3 regions of the Exiguobacterium sp. QJM3NY_9 genome follow, and region 3 is predicted to be linked to each of the others. Evidence: a T-box and tRNA genes for the amino acid it is inferred to sense, from the RefSeq annotation. Region 3 holds a T-box; the other regions hold tRNA genes.

Region 1 (7,633 bases), 1.1 Mb from region 3:
CAATATCAGGCTGTAGTAAAGCTCCATGGGGTCTTTCCGTCCTGTCGCGGGTAACCTGCATCTTCACAGGTACTATGATTTCACCGGGTCTCTCGTTGAGACAGTGCCCAAATCGTTACGCCTTTCGTGCGGGTCGGAACTTACCCGACAAGGAATTTCGCTACCTTAGGACCGTTATAGTTACGGCCGCCGTTTACTGGGGCTTCGGTTCAAAGCTTCGCTTGCGCTAACCCATCCCCTTAACCTTCCAGCACCGGGCAGGCGTCAGCCCCTATACGTCATCTTGCGATTTAGCAGAGACCTGTGTTTTTGCTAAACAGTCGTTTGGGCCTATTCACTGCGGCTCTACTCATGTAGAGCGTCCCTTCTCCCGAAGTTACGGGACCATTTTGCCGAGTTCCTTAACGAGAGTTATCCCGCGCGTCTTAGAATTCTCATCCCGCCTACCTGTGTCGGTTTACGGTACTGGCACCTTCCACCTCACTAGAGGCTTTTCTTGGCAGTGTGAAATCGTGACCTTCGTCCCTAGGGGACTCCGCGTCGTTCCTCGATCTTGGTGCCTGACGGATTTGCCAATCAGACAATCTCGAAACTTACACATGCACTTCCATCCGCATGCGTCACTATCCTCCTGCGTCCCCCCATTGTTCAAACGGTGGATCGGTGGTACAGGAATATCAACCTGTTATCCATCGCCTACGCCTTTCGGCCTCGGCTTAGGTCCAGACTAACCCTGAGCGGACGAGCCTTCCTCAGGAAACCTTGGGCTTTCGACGGAGGGGATTCTCACCCCTCTTTTCGCTACTCACACCGGCATTCTCACTTCCAAACGCTCCACTGCTCCTTCCGGTACAGCTTCACAGCGGTTTGGAACGCTCCCCTACCATTCCTTACGGAATCCGCAGCTTCGGTGGTATGTTTAGCCCCGTTACATTTTCGGCGCGGCGCCACTCGACTAGTGAGCTATTACGCACTCTTTGAATGGTGGCTGCTTCTAAGCCAACATCCTAGCTGTCTAGGCAGCGCCACATCCTTTTCCACTTAACATACACTTTGGGACCTTAGCTGGCGGTCTGGGCTGTTTCCCTCTTGACTACGGATCTTATCACTCGCAGTCTGACTCCCGAGTATAAGTTGCCGGCATTCGGAGTTTAACTGAATTCGGTAACCCTGTGGGGGCCCCTAGTCCAATCAGTGCTCTACCTCCGGAACTCTCAACCTCGAGGCTAGCCCTAAAGCTATTTCGGGGAGAACCAGCTATCTCCAGGTTCGATTGGCATTTCACCGCTACCCACACCTCATCCCCGCACTTTTCAACGTGCGTGGGTTCGGACCTCCAGTCAGTGTTACCTGACCTTCATCCTGGACATGGGTAGATCACCTGGTTTCGGGTCTACGACAACGCACTATGGCGCCCTATTCAGACTCGCTTTCGCTACGGCTCCGCCTCATCAGCTTAACCTCGCGCGCTATCGTAACTCGCCGGTTCATTCTACAAAAGGCACGCCATCACCCATTAACGGGCTCTGACTACTTGTAGGCATACGGTTTCAGGATCTATTTCACTCCCCTTCCGGGGTGCTTTTCACCTTTCCCTCACGGTACTGGTTCACTATCGGTCACTAGGGAGTATTTAGCCTTGGGAGATGGTCCTCCCGGATTCCGACGGGGTTTCACGTGTCCCGCCGTACTCAGGATCCACTCTGGAGGGAAAACAGTTTCAGCTACAGGGCTGTCACCTTCTTCGGCCGACCTTTCCAGGTCATTCACCTACTGTCTTCCTTTTTGACTCCGTATAGAGTGTCCTACAACCCCGGAGAGCATGCTCTCCGGTTTGGGCTGTTCCCGTTTCGCTCGCCGCTACTCAGGGAATCGCATTTGCTTTCTCTTCCTCCGGGTACTTAGATGTTTCAGTTCCCCGGGTCTGCCTCACGCTACGCTATGTATTCACGTAACATGTCCCATCCCATTACGGATGGTGGGTTCCCCCATTCGGAAATCCTCGGATCAAAGCATACTTACTGCTCCCCGAAGCATATCGCTGTTCGTCGCGTCCTTCATCGGCTCCTAGTGCCAAGGCATCCACCGTACGCCCTTCATACCTTGATCTAGCATTTTGGTATTCTAAGAACACACGTCTAATGACATGGTTATAAAAATTTGATGTCTTGTTGATGTCTTCAGTTTTCAAGGTGCGAGTGCCTTCTCCATGAAAATGGACAAGACAAATGGAGCCTAGCGGGATCGAACCGCTGACCTCCTGCGTGCAAGGCAGGCGCTCTCCCAGCTGAGCTAAGGCCCCAGGATATGAACTTAAAATTGAATGGTGGGCCTAAGTGGACTCGAACCACCGACCTCACGCTTATCAGGCGTGCGCTCTAACCAGCTGAGCTATAGGCCCATTCAAATATGGGATGATTCAGTTGAGAGATCGGACTCTCAAAACTGAACGATGGGCATGTCCCTTACGGGACGTTTTCCTTAGAAAGGAGGTGATCCAGCCGCACCTTCCGATACGGCTACCTTGTTACGACTTCACCCCAATCATCTACCCCACCTTCGACGGCTGGCTCCTTGCGGTTACCTCACCGGCTTCGGGTGTTGCAAACTCTCGTGGTGTGACGGGCGGTGTGTACAAGACCCGGGAACGTATTCACCGCAGTATGCTGACCTGCGATTACTAGCGATTCCGACTTCATGCAGGCGAGTTGCAGCCTGCAATCCGAACTGGGAACGGCTTTCTGGGATTGGCTCCACCTCGCGGTCTCGCTGCCCTTTGTACCGTCCATTGTAGCACGTGTGTAGCCCAACTCATAAGGGGCATGATGATTTGACGTCATCCCCACCTTCCTCCGGTTTGTCACCGGCAGTCTCCCTAGAGTGCCCAACTAAATGCTGGCAACTAAGGATAGGGGTTGCGCTCGTTGCGGGACTTAACCCAACATCTCACGACACGAGCTGACGACAACCATGCACCACCTGTCACCCTTGTCCCCGAAGGGAAAACTTGATCTCTCAAGCGGTCAAGGGGATGTCAAGAGTTGGTAAGGTTCTTCGCGTTGCTTCGAATTAAACCACATGCTCCACCGCTTGTGCGGGTCCCCGTCAATTCCTTTGAGTTTCAGCCTTGCGGCCGTACTCCCCAGGCGGAGTGCTTAATGCGTTAGCTTCAGCACTGAGGGGCGGAAACCCCCCAACACCTAGCACTCATCGTTTACGGCGTGGACTACCAGGGTATCTAATCCTGTTTGCTCCCCACGCTTTCGCGCCTCAGCGTCAGTTACAGACCAAAGAGTCGCCTTCGCCACTGGTGTTCCTCCACATCTCTACGCATTTCACCGCTACACATGGAATTCCACTCTTCTCTTCTGTACTCAAGCCTTCCAGTTTCCAATGACCCTCCCCGGTTGAGCCGGGGGCTTTCACATCAGACTTAAAAGGCCGCCTGCGCGCGCTTTACGCCCAATAATTCCGGACAACGCTTGCCACCTACGTATTACCGCGGCTGCTGGCACGTAGTTAGCCGTGGCTTTCTCGCAAGGTACCGTCAGGATACGAGCATTACCTCTCGTATCTGTTCTTCCCTTACAACAGAGTTTTACGATCCGAAAACCTTCATCACTCACGCGGCGTTGCTCCATCAGACTTTCGTCCATTGTGGAAGATTCCCTACTGCTGCCTCCCGTAGGAGTCTGGGCCGTGTCTCAGTCCCAGTGTGGCCGATCACCCTCTCAGGTCGGCTATGCATCGTCGCCTTGGTAGGCCATTACCCCACCAACTAGCTAATGCACCGCAAGGCCATCTCAAGGTGACGCCGAAGCGCCTTTCATCATCGGACCATGCGGTCCGAAGAACTATCCGGTATTAGCTCCGATTTCTCGGAGTTATCCCAATCCTTGAGGCAGGTTCCTTACGTGTTACTCACCCGTCCGCCGCTCATTCCACTTGCTTCCCTCCGAAGAGTTCCACGAGCTTCCTGCGCTCGACTTGCATGTATTAGGCACGCCGCCAGCGTTCGTCCTGAGCCAGGATCAAACTCTCCATAAAGTGTTTGACTTGCTCGTTTTTGTGACCAAAGTCACGTTGACGAAGCTTGCGCTTCATTCATTGTTTGTATCCGAAGATACGTTTTTGCCTCATCGTTCAGTTTTCAAAGTCCGATAATAATAATGGTCGGGAAGACAGGATTCGAACCTGCGACCCCTTGGTCCCAAACCAAGTGCTCTACCAAGCTGAGCTACTTCCCGAAAAGTGCACCCTGAGAGATTCGAACTCCCGACCCCTTGATTCGTAGTCAAGTACTCTATCCAGCTGAGCTAAGGGTGCATAATAAGTGCGGTCGAGAGGACTTGAACCTCCACAGTGTTGCCACCACTAGGCCCTCAACCTAGCGCGTCTACCATTCCGCCACGACCGCAAATTATGCTATTTTTTGTTACTTCTATTTAAAAAATGGAGCGGAAGACGGGATTCGAACCCGCGACCCCGACCTTGGCAAGGTCGTATTCTACCACTGAACTACTTCCGCATTATAAATATAAATGGTACGGGTGAAGGGACTTGAACCCCCACGTCAAAGACACTAGATCCTAAATCTAGCGCGTCTACCAATTCCGCCACACCCGCATAAAAATGGTGTGTCATGCAGGATTCGAACCTGCGACCCTCTGATTAAAAGTCAGATGCTCTACCAACTGAGCTAATGACACAAACTAGTATTAAATTAAAAATAAAATGGGGCGACTGATGGGAATTGAACCCACGAATGCCGGAATCACAATCCGGTGCGTTAACCACTTCGCCACAACCGCCATATTAAATGAAAAATGGTGCCGGCAACAGGAGTCGAACCCGCGACCTACTGATTACAAGTCAGTTGCTCTACCAGCTGAGCTACACCGGCAGGTGTAAATGGTGGCTTTGGACGGAATCGAACCGCCGACACGAGGATTTTCAGTCCTCTGCTCTACCGACTGAGCTACAAAGCCATAATGAAAAAGATCGGTAAATAAAAATGGCGGTCCTGACGGGATTCGAACCCGCGATCTCCTGCGTGACAGGCAGGCATGTTAACCGCTACACCACAGGACCGTGGTAACTTGACGACTTCTATAATGTTATATTAGTCAGTCAAAATTGTCAAATACTTTATTAAAAAAGTATGCCTGGCAACGTCCTATCCTCACAGGGGGAAGCCCCCAACTACTTTCGGCGTTCAAGTGCTTAACTTCCGTGTTCGGCATGGGAACGGGTGTGACCACTTGGCTATCGTCACCAGACGACGGGCTCGCGCCCTCAAAACTGAAGTCATCAACAATCATCTGCTAGAACAAGGCCTCGACCGATTAGTATCACTCAGCTCCGCATGTCACCATGCTTCCACCCGTGACCTATCTACCTCATCGTCTCTGAGGGGTCTTTCTTGATTACTCAAAGGGAAATCTCATCTTGGAGGGGGCTTCATGCTTAGATGCTTTCAGCATTTATCCCGTCCGCACGTAGCTACCCAGCGATGCTCCTGGCGGAACAACTGGTACACCAGCGGTGCGTCCATCCCGGTCCTCTCGTACTAAGGACAGCTCTCCTCAAATTTCCTGCGCCCACGACGGATAGGGACCGAACTGTCTCACGACGTTCTGAACCCAGCTCGCGTACCGCTTTAATGGGCGAACAGCCCAACCCTTGGGACCTACTCCAGCCCCAGGATGCGATGAGCCGACATCGAGGTGCCAAACCTCCCCGTCGATGTGGACTCTTGGGGGAGATCAGCCTGTTATCCCCAGGGTAGCTTTTATCCGTTGAGCGATGGCCCTTCCATGCGGAACCACCGGATCACTAAGCCCGACTTTCGTCCCTGCTCGACTTGTAGGTCTCGCAGTCAAGCTCCCTTCTGCCTTTGCGCTCTACGAATGATTTCCAACCATTCTGAGGGAACCTTTGGGCGCCTCCGTTACTGTTTAGGAGGCGACCGCCCCAGTCAAACTACCCGCCTGACACGGTCCTCCAGCCGGATTACGGCTGCGAGTTAGAGACTCTATGCATGAAGGGCGGTATCCCAAGGGTGACTCCTCCGAAGCTGGCGCTCCGGTCTCGACGTCTCCCGCCTATCCTGTACATCATGCACAAAGCCTCAATATCAGGCTGTAGTAAAGCTCCATGGGGTCTTTCCGTCCTGTCGCGGGTAACCTGCATCTTCACAGGTACTATGATTTCACCGGGTCTCTCGTTGAGACAGTGCCCAAATCGTTACGCCTTTCGTGCGGGTCGGAACTTACCCGACAAGGAATTTCGCTACCTTAGGACCGTTATAGTTACGGCCGCCGTTTACTGGGGCTTCGGTTCAAAGCTTCGCTTGCGCTAACCCATCCCCTTAACCTTCCAGCACCGGGCAGGCGTCAGCCCCTATACGTCATCTTGCGATTTAGCAGAGACCTGTGTTTTTGCTAAACAGTCGTTTGGGCCTATTCACTGCGGCTCTACTCATGTAGAGCGTCCCTTCTCCCGAAGTTACGGGACCATTTTGCCGAGTTCCTTAACGAGAGTTATCCCGCGCGTCTTAGAATTCTCATCCCGCCTACCTGTGTCGGTTTACGGTACTGGCACCTTCCACCTCACTAGAGGCTTTTCTTGGCAGTGTGAAATCGTGACCTTCGTCCCTAGGGGACTCCGCGTCGTTCCTCGATCTTGGTGCCTGACGGATTTGCCAATCAGACGATCTCGAAACTTACACATGCACTTCCATCCGCATGCGTCACTATCCTCCTGCGTCCCCCCATTGTTCAAACGGTGGATCGGTGGTACAGGAATATCAACCTGTTATCCATCGCCTACGCCTTTCGGCCTCGGCTTAGGTCCAGACTAACCCTGAGCGGACGAGCCTTCCTCAGGAAACCTTGGGCTTTCGACGGAGGGGATTCTCACCCCTCTTTTCGCTACTCACACCGGCATTCTCACTTCCAAACGCTCCACTGCTCCTTACGGTACAGCTTCACAGCGGTTTGGAACGCTCCCCTACCATTCCTTACGGAATCCGCAGCTTCGGTGGTATGTTTAGCCCCGTTACATTTTCGGCGCGGCGCCACTCGACTAGTGAGCTATTACGCACTCTTTGAATGGTGGCTGCTTCTAAGCCAACATCCTAGCTGTCTAGGCAGCGCCACATCCTTTTCCACTTAACATACACTTTGGGACCTTAGCTGGCGGTCTGGGCTGTTTCCCTCTTGACTACGGATCTTATCACTCGCAGTCTGACTCCCGAGTATAAGTTGCCGGCATTCGGAGTTTAACTGAATTCGGTAACCCTGTGGGGGCCCCTAGTCCAATCAGTGCTCTACCTCCGGAACTCTCAACCTCGAGGCTAGCCCTAAAGCTATTTCGGGGAGAACCAGCTATCTCCAGGTTCGATTGGCATTTCACCGCTACCCACACCTCATCCCCGCACTTTTCAACGTGCGTGGGTTCGGACCTCCAGTCAGTGTTACCTGACCTTCATCCTGGACATGGGTAGATCACCTGGTTTCGGGTCTACGACAACGCACTATGGCGCCCTATTCAGACTCGCTTTCGCTACGGCTCCGCCTCATCAGCTTAACCTCGCGCGCTATCGTAACTCGCCGGTTCATTCTACAAAAGG
Region 2 (7,633 bases), 1.0 Mb from region 3:
ACCCGGGTTGATCCGGATTTTGTCGACGCCTGCTTCGATTGCCATGAGCGCAAGTTTATAGTTGAAATGAATGTCGACGACAAGCGGAATGTTGATTCGGCTTTTGATTTCAGCGAGCGCAAGTGCGTCACGTTCTTCTGGACAAGCAACGCGGACGATTTGGCATCCGGCTTCTTCAAGTCGTAAGATTTCAGCGACAGTCGCTTCGACGTCGTGTGTTTTTGTTGTTGTCATACTTTGAATGATGACTTCATTATTTCCACCAATGACAAGGTCCCCAACACGAACGGGACGAGTCTTAGAGCGATGGACCATTTTCGGCATATCGAAAATCTCCTTTTGTGGCATAGCGCCATATTGTGTAAGTTTACCTTCTCTATCATATCGAACTATTCCCTAAAAATCGAGAAACAAGAACGAAATTCGAACATTTACAATTCTTTAATAGATAGAAAGGGGTGTCAATCCGTCGGTAGACGGAGGAATCGGGCATTAAAGCAAGTTGAGCATCAACCTTTTCGAACAGCAGTTTTTTTTCGGGTGCGAGCCAAATAAACCGGAAATAATGAGTACAGAAAGTGACCGGCGAAGATGATGGTCACGCCAAGTCCTTTCAATCCAAGCTGATAACACAGGACACCGACTGGAAAACTCCATAGGTTGGCTGCGACCGTATAAGGAAAGACTTGGCGGTACGCCCACGGTCTCGGTAGTAACCAGGCGATCAACCACCGATTCAAATACGACATCAATAGAAGAAACAGTAAAAGCGCGATGGCGACGAAAATGAAATGGAGCATAAACCAGACGATGAATGGAACCGTTTTGATGATAAATATACTATCGATGACTGTCGTCCAAAATGAAATCCACGCTAATCCACAAAAATAAAGGGAGACATCGGCAAGGCGAGTCTTTAAAAAAGATCGGTTTGGAACTAAGGTGGTTTGTAAATAATTAATAAATTGTCTTAAAAAAACCATGATAACACTCTTTTCTCTGTTTCATAACAGTGGTGTAGTGAGCGTAAGAACGCTTGTAATAAAGGGTTTTATCTGTTTTGGTACAGGTTAATAAAACCTTAACATTCAAATGTTGATAAAACTATTTACAAGTTCAACGGACCTTTACATAATAGGAGAGGTTGAAACAATAAAATCTTAACAAAAAATCAATCCCACTTTTTTAGATATGAGGAGATGAAACGATGAATTATGATTTGCAGGAAATGATTTTCACTTTTATTGGTGGACTCGGTATTTTCCTATTCGGTATTAAGTATATGGGAGATGGGCTCCAAAAAACAGCAGGGGACCGACTTCGTTACATTTTAGACAAATACACATCGAACCCGTTACTCGGAATTCTTGCCGGTATTGTCGTCACGGTCTTGATTCAATCATCGTCAGGTACGACCGTTATCGTCGTTGGACTCGTCAGCGCGGGTCTGATGAATTTACGTCAAGCAATCGGTGTCGTCATGGGGGCGAATATCGGAACGACGATTACGGCCTTCATCATCGGCTTTAACGTCAAGGAAGCAGCCCTTCCTGCAATCGCGCTTGGTGCGTTTCTCATTTTCTTCTTCAATAAAGAACGGATTCAATACATCGGACAAATCTTCTTCGGTTTCGGTGCCTTGTTCTATGGTTTGACATTGATGGGTGACGGCATGAAACCACTTCAATCAAGTGAGTGGTTCCGTGAACTGACGATTTCGATGTCAGACAATCCGTTACTCGGTGTGTTCGTCGGGACGGTCTTTACGTTCCTTGTCCAGTCGTCCTCTGCGACGATTGGTATTTTGCAGGAGCTATACTCTGGTGGCATGATTGATATCAAAGCAGCCCTCCCGATTTTATTCGGGGATAATATCGGAACAACGATCACGGCAGTACTCGCAGCACTCGGTGCATCGATTGCCGCAAAACGGACAGCAGCAGCACACGTCATCTTCAATATCGTCGGTACGATTATTTTCTTAGTCGCCTTACCTTTGTTCTCGACGTTCATCGCTTGGATCACAGGTGTACTCAATCTTGAACCGAAAATGCAAATTGCCTTTGCACACGGTACGTTCAATGTCGTCAACACATTGATTCAATGTTGGTTCATCGCACAAATCGCATGGCTTGTTAAAAAGGTCGTTCCGGGAACAGACACGACAGTCGATTCAAAACCACGTCATTTGGATCAAAACATCTTGAATCAATCGTCTTCACTTGCGCTTAACCAAGCAAAAATGGAAGTCTTACGGATGGGTGAGTTCTCGAAAGAAGCACTCGGTAAAGCACATCGCTACACGCAATCCCATGATAAAAAAGATGTTTCTGACGCTGGTCAGATTGAATATGCAATCAACCATTTGAACACGGAAGTCACGAACTACCTTGTCAAAGTGGCGGCGAACGATCTTTCTGAACGTGAATCGAATGACCATTCGCTCTTAATGCATGCGGTCAATGACTTCGAACGGATTGGTGATCATGTCGAAAACGTAATCGAACTCGTTGACTTCCAAATCGTCAACCGGATTGAATTTACGCTAAAAGCGAAAAAAGAGTTGGATGAAATGTACGTTCTAACACAAAAAATCGTCGATACGGCAATCAAAGCAGTTGAACGTGATGATGTTTCGTTAGCACGCCAAGTCCTTGAATTAGAAGGAAAACTCGATTCACTCGAGCGTTCATTCCGTAAACACCACGTCTTACGCGTCAATGCCGGGGAGTGTACAGGTCAAGCGGGTATGATTTTTGTTGATCTGTTATCGAATCTCGAACGGATTGGCGATCACGCCGTCAATATTACAGATTTAGTACTCGAACAACGTTCGGGAACGGCTTGAATGAAATGAATATAAGCGGGAGGGACTTCTGTAAAGAAGTCCCTCTTTATTTTCGTGAAATAATTTATTGACATTTTAGATGCTTTCCATTAATCTAATTGTAGTTGTTTTAATTCATTATGGCGGTGTAGCTCAGCTGGCTAGAGCGTACGGTTCATACCCGTGAGGTCGTGGGTTCGACTCCCTCCGCCGCTACTATTTACTTAAGGACCCTTAGCTCAGCTGGTTAGAGCTGACGGCTCATAACCGTCCGGTCGCAGGTTCGAGTCCTGCAGGGTCCATTTAAGAAACGCACACTCCTGTTTAGGGGTGTGCGTTTATTTTTGTTCGCTTGGGGAATATTAAAGATATTGTAATAATATTCATACTATAGTAATTGAGGGAGAGCGAAGAGAGATGGAACGTAACCATACAATGATGCAGTTTTTCGAGTGGCATGTAGAAAATGATGGGAAGCATTGGCAACGTTTAAAAGAGAGAGCGCCGGAGCTTCGTGCTGCAGGCATCACATCTGTTTGGATTCCACCAGCTTCTAAGGGGCAATCAGATGAAGACACAGGGTATGGGATATACGATGTTTATGATTTAGGTGAGTTCGATCAAAAAGGAACGGTTCGGACGAAATACGGGACGAAAGACGAACTACTTGAAGCAATTCAAGTGGCACATGAAAATGAAATTGCCGTTTATGCCGATGTCGTCATGAACCATAAGGCGGCAGCAGATGAACTGGAGACGATCAATGTCGTTGAAGTACATCCGGAAGATCGGTCGAAAGAAATTTCAGAAGAATTCGAAATCGATGCCTGGACAAAATTCACTTTCCCGGGACGTGACGGGAAGTATTCTGATTTTGTTTGGAATCATGAGTTCTTTAACGGAACGGATTTTGATGCGCGAGAAGAAAGAACCGGCGTCTTCAAAATCTCCGGAAAAAATAAAGACTGGAATGACCAAGTCGATAGCGAATTCGGGAACTACGATTACTTGATGTTTGCGAACATCGATTACAATCATCCTGAAGTTCGCAAGGAAATGATCGACTGGGGGCACTGGTTCAAAGATACACTCGATTGCCAAGGATTCCGACTCGATGCAATCAAGCATATCAATTACGAATTCGTCAATGAATTCGCGAAATCAATGATGGGTGAAAATCCAGAAGATTTTTATATGGTCGGTGAATTTTGGAAATCTGACTTAGATGATTGTCGTCACTTCTTAGATAGCGTCGACTATACAATTGATTTGTTCGATGTTCCGCTTCATTATAAATTCCACGAAGCATCAGAACAGGGGAAAAAATTTGATTTGACGATGCTCTTCGCAGATACACTTGTTGAGTCGCACCCGACGAATGCTGTTACATTCGTTGACAACCATGATTCGCAACCAGGCGAATCGCTTGAGTCGTGGGTCGATGATTGGTTTAAACAACATGCTTACGCATCCGTTCTCCTTCGTAAAGACGGTTATCCGTGTGTCTTTTACGGCGATTATTACGGTGTACAAGGACCACATCCAGTCGAAGGAAAAAAAGAGATGATCGATGCATTGCTGTACGCCCGCTACCATAAAGCATACGGGAAACAAGAAGATTATCTCGATGATCCACACTGTGTCGGTTGGGTCCGTCACGGAGTCGAAGAGTTCCCGAACTCGGGTTGTGCCGTACTATTGTCAAATGCAGACATGTGTGAAAAACGGATGTTCGTCGGAGAAGATCGTGCTGGTGAAGAATGGTTCGATTACACAAATCACCAAGATGAGCCTGTCGTCATCGATGAAGAAGGATTTGGTGTTTTCCCTGTTCCGGGTGGTGGTGTCTCTGTATTCGCACCACGCGATGAACAATAAAATGTAAGGGTCATTACTTGCGTTATACCCGTCATTTTTGCTAGTCTTAAAAGGTATTGAAGTTCCGAAAATAGGATAAAGGGGGACATGAAAATGTCAAAATTTGAATTACCAGAACTCGGCTACGCTTATGATGCGCTTGAGCCACATATCGATGCTCGTACGATGGAGATTCACCACTCGAAACACCATAATGCTTACGTCACGAACGTCAACGCGGCGCTCGAAGGCTCGGAACACGAAGGGAAATCATTAGAAGAGTTGCTTCAAAACCTTGATGCGCTTCCTGCTGACATTCAAACAGCAGTTCGTAACAACGGTGGCGGTCATTGGAACCACTCATTCTTCTGGAAATTGCTTAAAAAGAACGACGGTGCTGCACCATCAGGCGAACTCGCTTCAGCAATCGATGAAGCATTCGGTTCATTCGATGCATTCAAAGATGCTTTCGCTAAAGCAGCTACAACACGCTTTGGATCTGGTTGGGCATGGCTCATCGTCGAAGGTGGCAAACTTGCTGTCGTTTCGACACCGAACCAAGATACACCAGTCATGGAAGGTAAAACGCCAATCCTCGGACTTGATGTTTGGGAGCATGCATACTACCTGAACTACCAAAACCGTCGTCCGGATTACATCAATGCATTCTTCAATGTCATTGATTGGGATCACGTTGCCAAGCTTTACGCTGACGCAAAATAATCGTTTTTAAATGCTAGAACCGTGTCCTCGGTAAGAGGGCACGGTTCTTTTTTAACTAAATTTAGCGAGAATTCTCCCACCTCTAAGCGTCTCGGGGCGAAGCCCGGCGTAGGTGGGAGATGAATCGCCCGTCTTGGCAAGACTTCAATCGTTTGATACAATCAGTATAACTAATCAAAAGGACTGATATATCAATGAAAATGGACACAAATAAACATTCAGTCTTTCTTCTGAATTATCATCTTGTCCTAGTCGTGAAATACAGACGCAAAGTGATCGATGACGCCATCTCGGAGTTCGCGAGACAGACGTTCGAACGAATCGGCGCGTCGTATCATATCACGCTGAACGAGTGGAATCATGACGGCGATCATATCCATGTGCTGTTCAAAGCACACCCGAACACGGAAATGTCAAAGTTTCTGAACGCCTACAAGAGCGCAAGCAGCCGACTGATCAAACGAGACTTTCCGCACGTCAAGAAACGATTATGGAAAGACATGTTTTGGTCTCGAAGTTACTGTCTGGTGACGACCGGTGGTGCGACGATCGACGTCATCAGACACTATATTGAAAAACAAGGAAAGGAGTGATTGCTTTGCTGAAGGCGTACAAGTTTCGACTCTATCCGACGAAACCCCAACAAGAATATTTCGTGAAGACGTTCGGTTGTGTCCGTTTCGTCTACAATAAGATGCTCGAAGAACGTATCCGATTGTATGAAGATTCGAAGCTCAACCCTGACGTGAAGCAGAAGCTCCCAACCCCAGCGAAGTACAAGCCCGAATTCCCTTTCCTCAAAGAAGTCGACAGTCTTTCTCTTGCGAACGCTCAGATGGACTTAAACAAGGCGTATCACAACTTTTTTCGAGATCAGTCTGTCGGATTTCCGAAGTTCAAGTCGAAGCACAACGACCGTGCCTCTTACACGACAAACAATCTGAAGGGGAGCATCCGCATCGAAGATCGTAAGGTGAAACTTCCTAAAATCGGTTTTGTGAAGTTGAAACAACATCGTCCGTTCGATGGTGTGATCAAGTCCGCGACGGTCTCGATGACGAAGACCCGGAAATTCTTGATCTCCATCCTTGTCGATCAAGCCGAAGAGCAATGGGTTCCAGCCAAGAATAAAGTAGGAATCGACCTTGGTTTGGAGCACTTCGCCATCATGACAAACGATGAGCGTGTTTCTGAGAAAGTTGACAATCTTCGTTTTCTTCGAAAGTTCGAAGAGAAGATAAAGAAGGCGCAACGCGCCTTGTCCCGCAAGAAAATCGGGAGTCAGAACCGAGAGAAGGCGAGGATGATCCTCGCGAAGAAGCATGAAAAGATTGCAAATCAACGTAAAGATTTTCTTCATAAGCTGTCGAAACGGATCGTTGACGAAAACCAAGTCATCGTCGTCGAGACACTAAAGTCGAAGAACATGATGAAGAACCCTAAGATCGCCAAATCGATTGCAGATGTCAGTTGGTATGAGTTCGTCCGACAGTTAGAATACAAATGCAAATTCTATGGCCGAACACTTATCAAAGCGGATCAATGGTACGCCTCTACTCAAATCTGTTCTTCTTGTGGAGTAAAAGGTGAGAAGAAAACGATCGATGTACGCGAATGGACGTGTACTTGCGGCGCTCATCATGACAGAGATATTAATGCGAGTATCAACTTGTTGATGTTGGCAGACTGAAAACCCTTCAGGGTGGGAACCACCCGATGAGCTTGGTAAATAACCGTAGCTAGTAAAAGTACGATCTTCCCAAGAAGCTCCCACTTCAGTTTGCGAAGCAAATAAGTGGTGAGTAGTTCACTGCGGAAAATGATGGGATAGGTTGTTATGGATTGTTTCCTTCTATATAATGAACAAAGATGACTTTTTGAACGATAGGGGAGTACGCCATGGCGAAACGAATCACGGTAAGAGGAAGACGGCGTAACCACTTGCCGCTTCGATTAAATTTAATGTTCTTTGTTGTTTTTTTATTATTTGCGATTTTGATTTTCCGACTTGGTGTCGTCCAAATTGTCAATGGTGAAAAAATCTCACGAGAAGTTCAAAAAACAGAGATGATCGCTTCAAAGTATGAAGTACCACGCGGGAAAATTTATGACCGCGATGGACGATTGCTCGTCGATACGATTTCAAAATATTCAATTGTCTACCGACGCTCGCAAAATACAAAGGTCGATGAGCGGATTGAAACAGCTTCACGTCTCGCTGCCATC
Region 3 (7,633 bases):
ACCCCGAGTGTTACTCAAAAGGAGGACCCTGTGCGTCAATCGAATATCGTTCCGATTCATACGAAAAAAGCAAAATCACAAGTCATTTTAAGTGAGCCGCGTGTCTTCAATGAAGCACAAGAAATTGGGGAGCATCTCCGTCAAAATCGTGCGGTCATCGTTAACATGCAACGCATGTCAAAAGATCAATCACGGCAAATGATTAATTTTCTTTCAGGCGTCGTCTTTGCACTCGATGGTACGATTACGACAATCAGTCAAAACACGCTCCTCTGTGTGCCGAACAACGTCGAGCTCGCGGGTAGTATTTCAAATCTACTTGGAGAAGATGATATCAATCATAAGGGGTGGTAAACATGGATTCACAAGTTATGTACGCGATTGGGCGTACATTGGGCACGTTACTTCAATATTATAGCTATGTCATGATTGCTTATATTTTACTTTCATGGTTCCCGAACGCACGAGAGTCAAGATTCGGACAAGTACTCGCGATGTTAGTCGAACCGTTCCTCGCGCCTTTCCGACGGATCATCCCGCCCATCGGAGGTATGCTTGACATCTCACCAATCGTTGCCTTTTTAGTGTTGAACTTAGCACAGTCAGGCATTCGAGCAATCTTCTTCTAATGAGCGTCTATGATCACTATCGCGGACATGAGCGGGAGTTCGTCGATCTTGTCTTAAACTGGATCGATCATGTCGAAGCGACCTATACGTTTAAACTGACAGATTTTCTTGACCCACGCGAACAGCAAATCACACGTGAACTCGTCGGAACGAAATGTGCCCTCTTTTTTGAGGGCGGTTTCGAAGGGGCAGAGCGACAGCGGGCACTAATTGCGCCTGATTACTACGAACTTGATGCGAGCGACTTTGATATTGCCATCTATCGTATTCATTATCCTACAAAATTCGTTGAACTATCGCATCGACAAGTAACAGGTACGCTCTTAAACGTCGGTCTGAAACGCGGCAAGTTCGGTGACGTCGTCATTCAAGATCAAGTCGTTCAGTTCGCAGTCGCAGAAGACGTTGCTTCTTATATCGAAGTGAACGTCGAGCGGGCAGGGAAAACGAAAATTCGTTTATCTCGCGTCGAACTAGAAGACCAATTGAAGATCAAAGAACAGGAATGGCAAGAAGAACTTGGATTCGTCAGTTCGCTCCGCTTTGATACTGTCGTCAGCGAAGTGCTTGGTTTTTCGAGACAAAAAGCACAGAGTTTGATTAAACAAGGGGAAAGTAAAGTGAATTATAAAATCGTCGAAGATCCAAGCTTCATGCTTGAAGAAGGCGATTTGCTTTCGCTCCGTGGAACAGGACGCGTCAAATTGACGGCTATTTTAGGGTCGACGAAACGCGACCGGATTAAATTACAGTACGGATTATTAAAAGGTTAAAAAATGCTGAGGAGGATTTCATCATGCCATTGACGCCACTTGATATTCATAATAAGGAATTTACACGTAAGTTTCGCGGCTATGACGAGGATGAGGTCAACGAATTTCTTGATCAAGTCATCAAGGATTTTGAAATGTTGTTGCGGGAAAACCGTCAACAGCAAGAAGTGATTCAAAACATGCAATCGCGTGTCGATTACTTCAGTTCGATGGAAGAGACGTTAAACAAGTCAATCATCGTTGCCCAAGAAGCGGGAGAAGAAGTCAAGGCCAATGCGACGAAAGAAGCAAGCTTGATTTTAAAACAAGCCGAGCGTGAAGCGGAACAACTGCAAGATTCCGCACAGCGTCGAGCGCAACGGACAGACTTTGAAGTCGAACAGATGCGTAAGAAAATCGAATTGTACCGTAATCGTTTTAAAGTCTTGATCGATGCGCAGATGGAGTTATTGGCAAGCCATGATTGGGACGCGTTTGATAGTTCGACCCGTGGTGCGCTTGACGAGATTCCGGCAGTTGCGTATAATGACGACGATGTCATATAACTTAAATCAATGACAAGGACACGTCTTAATCAGACTGCTGCAAGCGAATCGGGGACTGGTGTGAGCCCGAACAGTAAGTGAGAATGGATATCCCCTTCGAGTGTGAGACTGAACCATTAAGTAAGTCGCACCGATTCGCCCCCGTTATCGGGCTCTTAAGTGGTAGTTCGTACGGTTGAACTACTAGTAGGGTGGTACCGCGAGTTCAAGCCAAGCTCGTCCCTATACCAGGGATGTGTTTGGCTTTTTTTGTATGTTAAATTAAAAGAAGTGAGGGAATGCCAGATGGAGTACAAAGATACATTACTGATGATGAAAACTGAATTTCTAATGCGAGGTAACTTGCCGAAACGTGAGCCGGACATGCAGGCACGTTGGAACGAGATGAACTTATATCAAGCAGTTCAAGAAAAAAATGCTGGGAAACCAACCTTCATCCTTCATGATGGACCACCATACGCAAACGGTGATATCCACATGGGGCACGGATTAAACAAAGTCTTAAAAGATATCGTCGTCCGTTACAAATCGATGAATGGTTTCCGTTCACCGTATGTACCGGGTTGGGATACACACGGTTTACCGATTGAAACAGCACTCCAAAAATCAGGTGTCGACCGGAAGACGATGTCGGTCGCTGAGTTCCGTGAGTTGTGTGCGAAATATGCACTCGAACAAGTCGATCATCAGCGTGAACAGTTTAAGCGTTTAGGTGTTCTCGGTGACTATGATAATCCATACATCACGCTCCAACCGGAATTCGAAGCGGCGCAAATTCGCCTCTTCGGTGACATGGCGAACAAAGGCTATATCTATAAAGGAAAAAAACCAGTCTACTGGTCACCTTCTTCTGAGTCGGCACTAGCAGAAGCGGAAATCGAATACCATGATAAACGTTCTGCTGCCATCTATGTTGCGTTCCCTGTCTTAGAAGGAAACAACATCTTAGAGCCGACGGATCACTTCGTCATCTGGACGACGACGCCGTGGACGATTCCTGCAAACCTCGGAATCTCTGTCAGTGCGGAACTCACGTATGCCCGAATCGAGTACGAAGGAAAAGGTTACATCGTCGCAGAGGCGCTTGTTCCTGAAGTCATCGAGGCACTCGGATGGGAAGACGCGACAGTCGGTCGTGTCTTCAATGGAGCAGATTTCGAATACATGAAAGCCAAACACCCACTCTACGACCGTGAATCACTCGTCATGCTCGGTGATCATGTTACGGCGGAAGCAACCGGCGTCGTGCATACGGCACCTGGACACGGGGAAGATGACTATCGCATCGGACAAGCATACGGACTCGACGTCCTCTGCCCGGTCGATGATAAAGGGGTCATGACGGCGGAAGCACCGGGATTCGAAGGCATGTTCTATGAAGATGCGAATAAAGAAGTCGGTCTTGCGTTAGAAAAAGCGGGCGCATTGTTGAAACTATCGTTCATCAAACACTCGTATCCGCACGACTGGCGGACGAAAAAACCGGTCATCTTCCGGGCAACACCACAATGGTTCGCGTCGATTAAAGACTTCCGTGCGGAAATCCTCGACGAAATCAAAGATGTTCAGTGGGTACCGGCATGGGGAGAAACACGTCTTCACAACATGTTTAAAGATCGTGGCGACTGGGTCATCTCGCGTCAACGTGCATGGGGCGTGCCACTTCCAATCTTCTATGCAGAAGACGGAACAGAAATCGTTACACCGGAAACAATCGACCATATCGCGAACTTGTTCGCAGAGCACGGTTCGAACGTCTGGTATGAACGCGAAGCAATCGACTTATTGCCGGAAGGCTTTACGCACCCGGCAAGTCCGAATGGTCAGTTCAAAAAAGAAACAGACATCATGGATGTCTGGTTCGATTCCGGCTCGTCACATGCCGGTGTGCTGGCAGCGCGTCCAGAACTAGAGCGTCCGGCTGATCTTTACCTCGAAGGTTCAGACCAATACCGTGGCTGGTTCAACTCGTCGCTTTCGACAGCTGTTGCGACAACGGGAAAAGCACCGTATAAAGCCGTCGTCAGCCATGGTTTCGTATTAGACGGTCAAGGACGGAAGATGTCGAAGTCGATCGGGAATACGATTGCCCCAATCCAAATCATGCAACAATTTGGTGCAGAGATTCTTCGTCTGTGGGTTGCGTCAGTCGATTATCAGTCAGATGTCCGGGCATCGATGGACAACTTTAAACAAGTTTCAGAATCATACCGTAAAATCCGGAACACGGTCCGTTTCCTGCTCGGGAACTTGGATCAATTCGATCACACGGCACATCGTGTTGCGTTTGAAGATTTACCGGAAGCAGACCGTTTCATGCGGACGAAGCTCGATCAATTAGTCGGTAAAGTCAAAAAAGCCTATGATGCGTATGATTTCATGGCAGTTTACCAACTGTTGCATAACTTCTGTGTCCTTGACCTGTCTTCGTTCTACCTCGACTACACGAAAGACATCTTGTATATCGAACAAGCAGATGCACCGGAGCGTCGTGCCGTTCAAACGGTCATGTATGATACCGTCGTGACATTGTTACAATTGATGGCACCTGTCTTACCGCATACGGCAGACGAAGCATGGGAATTCGTTCCTGGTGTCGAGACGGCAAGTATCTTCTTGACGGATCTACCGGAAGCAGTCGACGTATCGGAAGAAGGACTTGCACTGATCGCGAAATGGAACGCGTTCCTCGTCTTCCGCGATGATGTCTTGAAGGCGCTTGAAGAAGCACGGGCAGAGAAGCTCGTCGGGAAAACGCTCGAAGCCAAACTCGAGCTCGCACCGAACGAAGCGACGAAGAACTTGCTTGCGACAATCGACCATCTTGAACAACTGCTTCAAGTCTCACACATCGATTTTGTCGACTCGGCAGAACGTAACTATGAGACGACGGCAATCACTGTTTTGAAAGCGGACGGCGAGAAATGTGAACGTTGCTGGACATATTCGACTGAACTTGGTCAAGATCCGGCTCATCCGACACTTTGTCCTCGTTGTACTGCGGTCGTCAATTCTTTATAATGAATAAGGGGAGGGGCGGCTACTGCGACTTCGTAGCTACCCCTCATTATTTTTTGATGTGGGGGAAAACAGGATGTGGCTTTACTTAGTGATTGCTGCTTTACTCGTAGGAGTGGATCAATTGACGAAATGGATCGTCGTCCAGCAGATGACGATTGGTCAAGCGATTGAAGTCATTCCAAATTTCTTTTATCTCAATTCATACCGCAACCGTGGAGCGGCATGGGGAATGCTTGAAGGAAAATTCGGCTTCTTCTTCATCGTGACGGTTCTCGTTGTTGTTGGTCTGATTTATTTTCTGTACAAAGAAGGAACAAAAAACAAAGTATTTGCTTGGAGTGTCGCTTTACTACTGAGTGGAGCGATCGGAAATTTCATTGACCGGATGGCGCGTGGGGAAGTCGTTGATTTCTTACACTTTTATCCGTTCGGCTATAATTTTCCGATCTTTAATGTCGCAGACGTCTGCTTGACATTTGGAGTGATTTTGATGCTGATTAGCGTCATGTTCGAAGAGCGTTTGACGAAGAAGGGAACGATTGATTAATGAATGAACAACAAGTATGGACGGTCGAAGCAAAAGGCGCGACAGGGCGAATCGATAAATGGTTGGCTGAACAACAAGAGTGGTCGCGTTCGCAAGTGCAAGACTGGTTAAAGGCGGGGCACGTCGAAGTAGACGGACGCATCGTGAAACCGAACTATAAGATGACGGGAACGGAAAGCATCACCGTGCATATCCCGGAAGCCGTCGAACTCGAAATCTTACCGGAAGACATTCCGCTAGATGTCGTTTACGAAGACAGCGATGTCATCGTCATCAATAAACCAAAAGGCATGGTCGTCCACCCGGCAGCAGGACACGTGTCAGGAACACTCGTTAATGCGTTGCTTCATCACTGCCAAGACCTCTCAGGCATCAATGGGGTCAAACGACCAGGGATCGTTCACCGGATCGATAAAGATACATCAGGTCTCTTGATGGTCGCTAAAAATGATTTAGCCCATGAATCGCTTGCGCAACAATTAAAAGATAAGACGACGGAACGTCTGTATATCGCGCTTGTCCATGGTGAAATTCCCCATGAACTCGGAACGATTGAAGCACCAGTCGGTCGTGATAAAAATGACCGTCAACGGATGACGGTCACGGACAAAAACTCAAAATCCGCTGTCACGCATTTCCGTGTCCTTGACCGGTATGAAGGCTTTACGGTCGTTGAGTGTAAACTCGAAACAGGACGGACTCACCAAATTCGTGTCCACATGCGCTATATCGGATTCCCGCTCGCAGGTGACCCGAAATATGGACCGCGGAAGACGATGAAGATGAATGGTCAAGCACTCCACGCAGCGGTTCTCGGATTTGAACATCCACGGACCGGCGAATGGTTGACGTTCGAAGCACCACTCCCGGAAGAAATGACGTTTGAGATCAGTCAGTTGAAAAAACTTGAATTAGAGTCTTGACGTTTTTCTGATAAAACGGTAGAGTAACACCTAGAGAGCGATGCGAGACATCAGCCTCACCAAATCGGTCGTCCGCGTGACGATCCTACAAAATTAGAACACCTTTAATCGAGTCCGGAGAGGCTACGAAAGGGAGACACCGTAACGCGTGTAAACACATGGCTTTGCTATGTACACATCTGTCTTCAACAATCTCCTGCCGATTAAGCAGGAGGTTTTTTTATGAAAGGAGAAGCCATGAAACCAGCCATCATTTTAGATGAAGCGGCAATCAGTCGTGCCTTAACACGAATCGCCCATGAAATCATCGAGCGCAACAAAGGGATTGAAGAATTGATGATCGTCGGTATCAAGACGCGGGGCGAAACACTTGCGAGACGCCTTGCCCGGCGGATTGAAGAGATTGAAGGAAAAGCCGTGTTACTCGGTGTCGTCGACATCTCGATGTACCGCGATGATCTCTCGAAGAAAAGCCTCGAGCCGGAAATCAAAGGGTCCGAGATGCCGGAAGACGTCACAGGAAAAATCGTTGTGCTCGTCGATGATGTCCTGTACACGGGACGGACGGTCCGCGCGGCAATGGACGCACTCGTCGATCATGGTCGACCAAGCATGATTCAGTTAGCTGTACTTGTTGACCGAGGTCACCGGGAACTCCCGATTCGACCAGATTTCATCGGCAAGAACGTTCCGACGTCACGCGAAGAACAAGTCGTCGTCGCCTTATCAGAAGTCGACGATGCTGATCAAGTATTCATTAAACGTTAAATCAAAAATACCTTTAACGTGGTCCAGAGAGACCAGAAAGGGAGATGCTCTCATGTCAAAACATAAAGCAATTCTTGAAGTCCGTGAATTACCGAAACATCCTCTTCAATGGCTGATGCTCAGCCTCCAACATGTCTTCGCGATGTTTGGTGCGACCGTGCTCGTTCCGTTACTTACGGGATTAAACACATCTGTCGCACTCGTCGCGAGCGGAGTCGGCACGTTGATTTTCCTCGCCGTCACCCGTTTCAAAGTCCCCACATACCTTGGTTCTAGTTTTGCCTACATCGTCCCGATCATCGCCGTCAGCGAACGCTGGGGTGTCGAAGATGCTCTTGTCGGCGGGATGGTCGCTGGACTTGTCTATGGACTCGTCTCCTTGATCATCACGTACACAGGCGTCTCCTGGTTGATGAAACTGCTTCCG

Evidence for each region. A T-box is a leader RNA that pairs with one kind of tRNA and senses whether it is charged. The one in region 3 lies ahead of ileS (isoleucine--tRNA ligase), so its partner is inferred to be a tRNA-Ile.
Region 1: it encodes a tRNA-Ile, which carries the amino acid that the T-box ahead of ileS (isoleucine--tRNA ligase) is inferred to sense. The anticodon was not compared.
Region 2: it encodes a tRNA-Ile, which carries the amino acid that the T-box ahead of ileS (isoleucine--tRNA ligase) is inferred to sense. The anticodon was not compared.

The regions. Positions count from the first base shown of each region.
Region 1 is NZ_CM149679.1:32,376-40,008, reverse strand. Features, by position in the region: rRNA gene AC0VYQ_RS00225 (23S ribosomal RNA) at 1-2,109, opposite strand, end outside; tRNA gene AC0VYQ_RS00220 (tRNA-Ala) at 2,230-2,302, opposite strand; tRNA gene AC0VYQ_RS00215 (tRNA-Ile) at 2,325-2,401, opposite strand; rRNA gene AC0VYQ_RS00210 (16S ribosomal RNA) at 2,486-4,047, opposite strand; tRNA gene AC0VYQ_RS00205 (tRNA-Pro) at 4,171-4,247, opposite strand; tRNA gene AC0VYQ_RS00200 (tRNA-Arg) at 4,253-4,326, opposite strand; tRNA gene AC0VYQ_RS00195 (tRNA-Leu) at 4,335-4,417, opposite strand; tRNA gene AC0VYQ_RS00190 (tRNA-Gly) at 4,454-4,528, opposite strand; tRNA gene AC0VYQ_RS00185 (tRNA-Leu) at 4,543-4,626, opposite strand; tRNA gene AC0VYQ_RS00180 (tRNA-Lys) at 4,634-4,709, opposite strand; tRNA gene AC0VYQ_RS00175 (tRNA-His) at 4,736-4,811, opposite strand; tRNA gene AC0VYQ_RS00170 (tRNA-Thr) at 4,828-4,903, opposite strand; tRNA gene AC0VYQ_RS00165 (tRNA-Phe) at 4,913-4,988, opposite strand; tRNA gene AC0VYQ_RS00160 (tRNA-Asp) at 5,016-5,091, opposite strand; rRNA gene rrf (5S ribosomal RNA) at 5,164-5,279, opposite strand; rRNA gene AC0VYQ_RS00150 (23S ribosomal RNA) at 5,326-7,633, opposite strand, start outside.
Region 2 is NZ_CM149679.1:935,593-943,225, forward strand. Features, by position in the region: gene ispG (flavodoxin-dependent (E)-4-hydroxy-3-methylbut-2-enyl-diphosphate synthase) at 1-324, opposite strand, end outside; gene AC0VYQ_RS04625 (hypothetical protein) at 510-983, opposite strand; gene AC0VYQ_RS04630 (Na/Pi cotransporter family protein) at 1,208-2,848, shown strand; tRNA gene AC0VYQ_RS04635 (tRNA-Met) at 2,970-3,043, shown strand; tRNA gene AC0VYQ_RS04640 (tRNA-Ile) at 3,056-3,129, shown strand; gene AC0VYQ_RS04645 (alpha-amylase) at 3,245-4,705, shown strand; gene AC0VYQ_RS04650 (superoxide dismutase) at 4,799-5,407, shown strand; gene tnpA (IS200/IS605 family transposase) at 5,602-6,000, shown strand; gene tnpB (IS200/IS605 family element RNA-guided endonuclease TnpB) at 6,006-7,097, shown strand; gene AC0VYQ_RS04665 (peptidoglycan D,D-transpeptidase FtsI family protein) at 7,307-7,633, shown strand, end outside.
Region 3 is NZ_CM149679.1:1,941,457-1,949,089, reverse strand. Features, by position in the region: gene AC0VYQ_RS10085 (cell division protein SepF) at 1-354, shown strand, start outside; gene AC0VYQ_RS10080 (YggT family protein) at 357-629, shown strand; gene AC0VYQ_RS10075 (YlmH family RNA-binding protein) at 629-1,402, shown strand; gene AC0VYQ_RS10070 (DivIVA domain-containing protein) at 1,426-1,947, shown strand; T-box leader at 1,948-2,174, shown strand; gene ileS (isoleucine--tRNA ligase) at 2,233-4,968, shown strand; gene lspA (signal peptidase II) at 5,042-5,515, shown strand; gene AC0VYQ_RS10055 (RluA family pseudouridine synthase) at 5,515-6,438, shown strand; gene pyrR (bifunctional pyr operon transcriptional regulator/uracil phosphoribosyltransferase PyrR) at 6,676-7,206, shown strand; gene AC0VYQ_RS10045 (uracil-xanthine permease family protein) at 7,259-7,633, shown strand, end outside.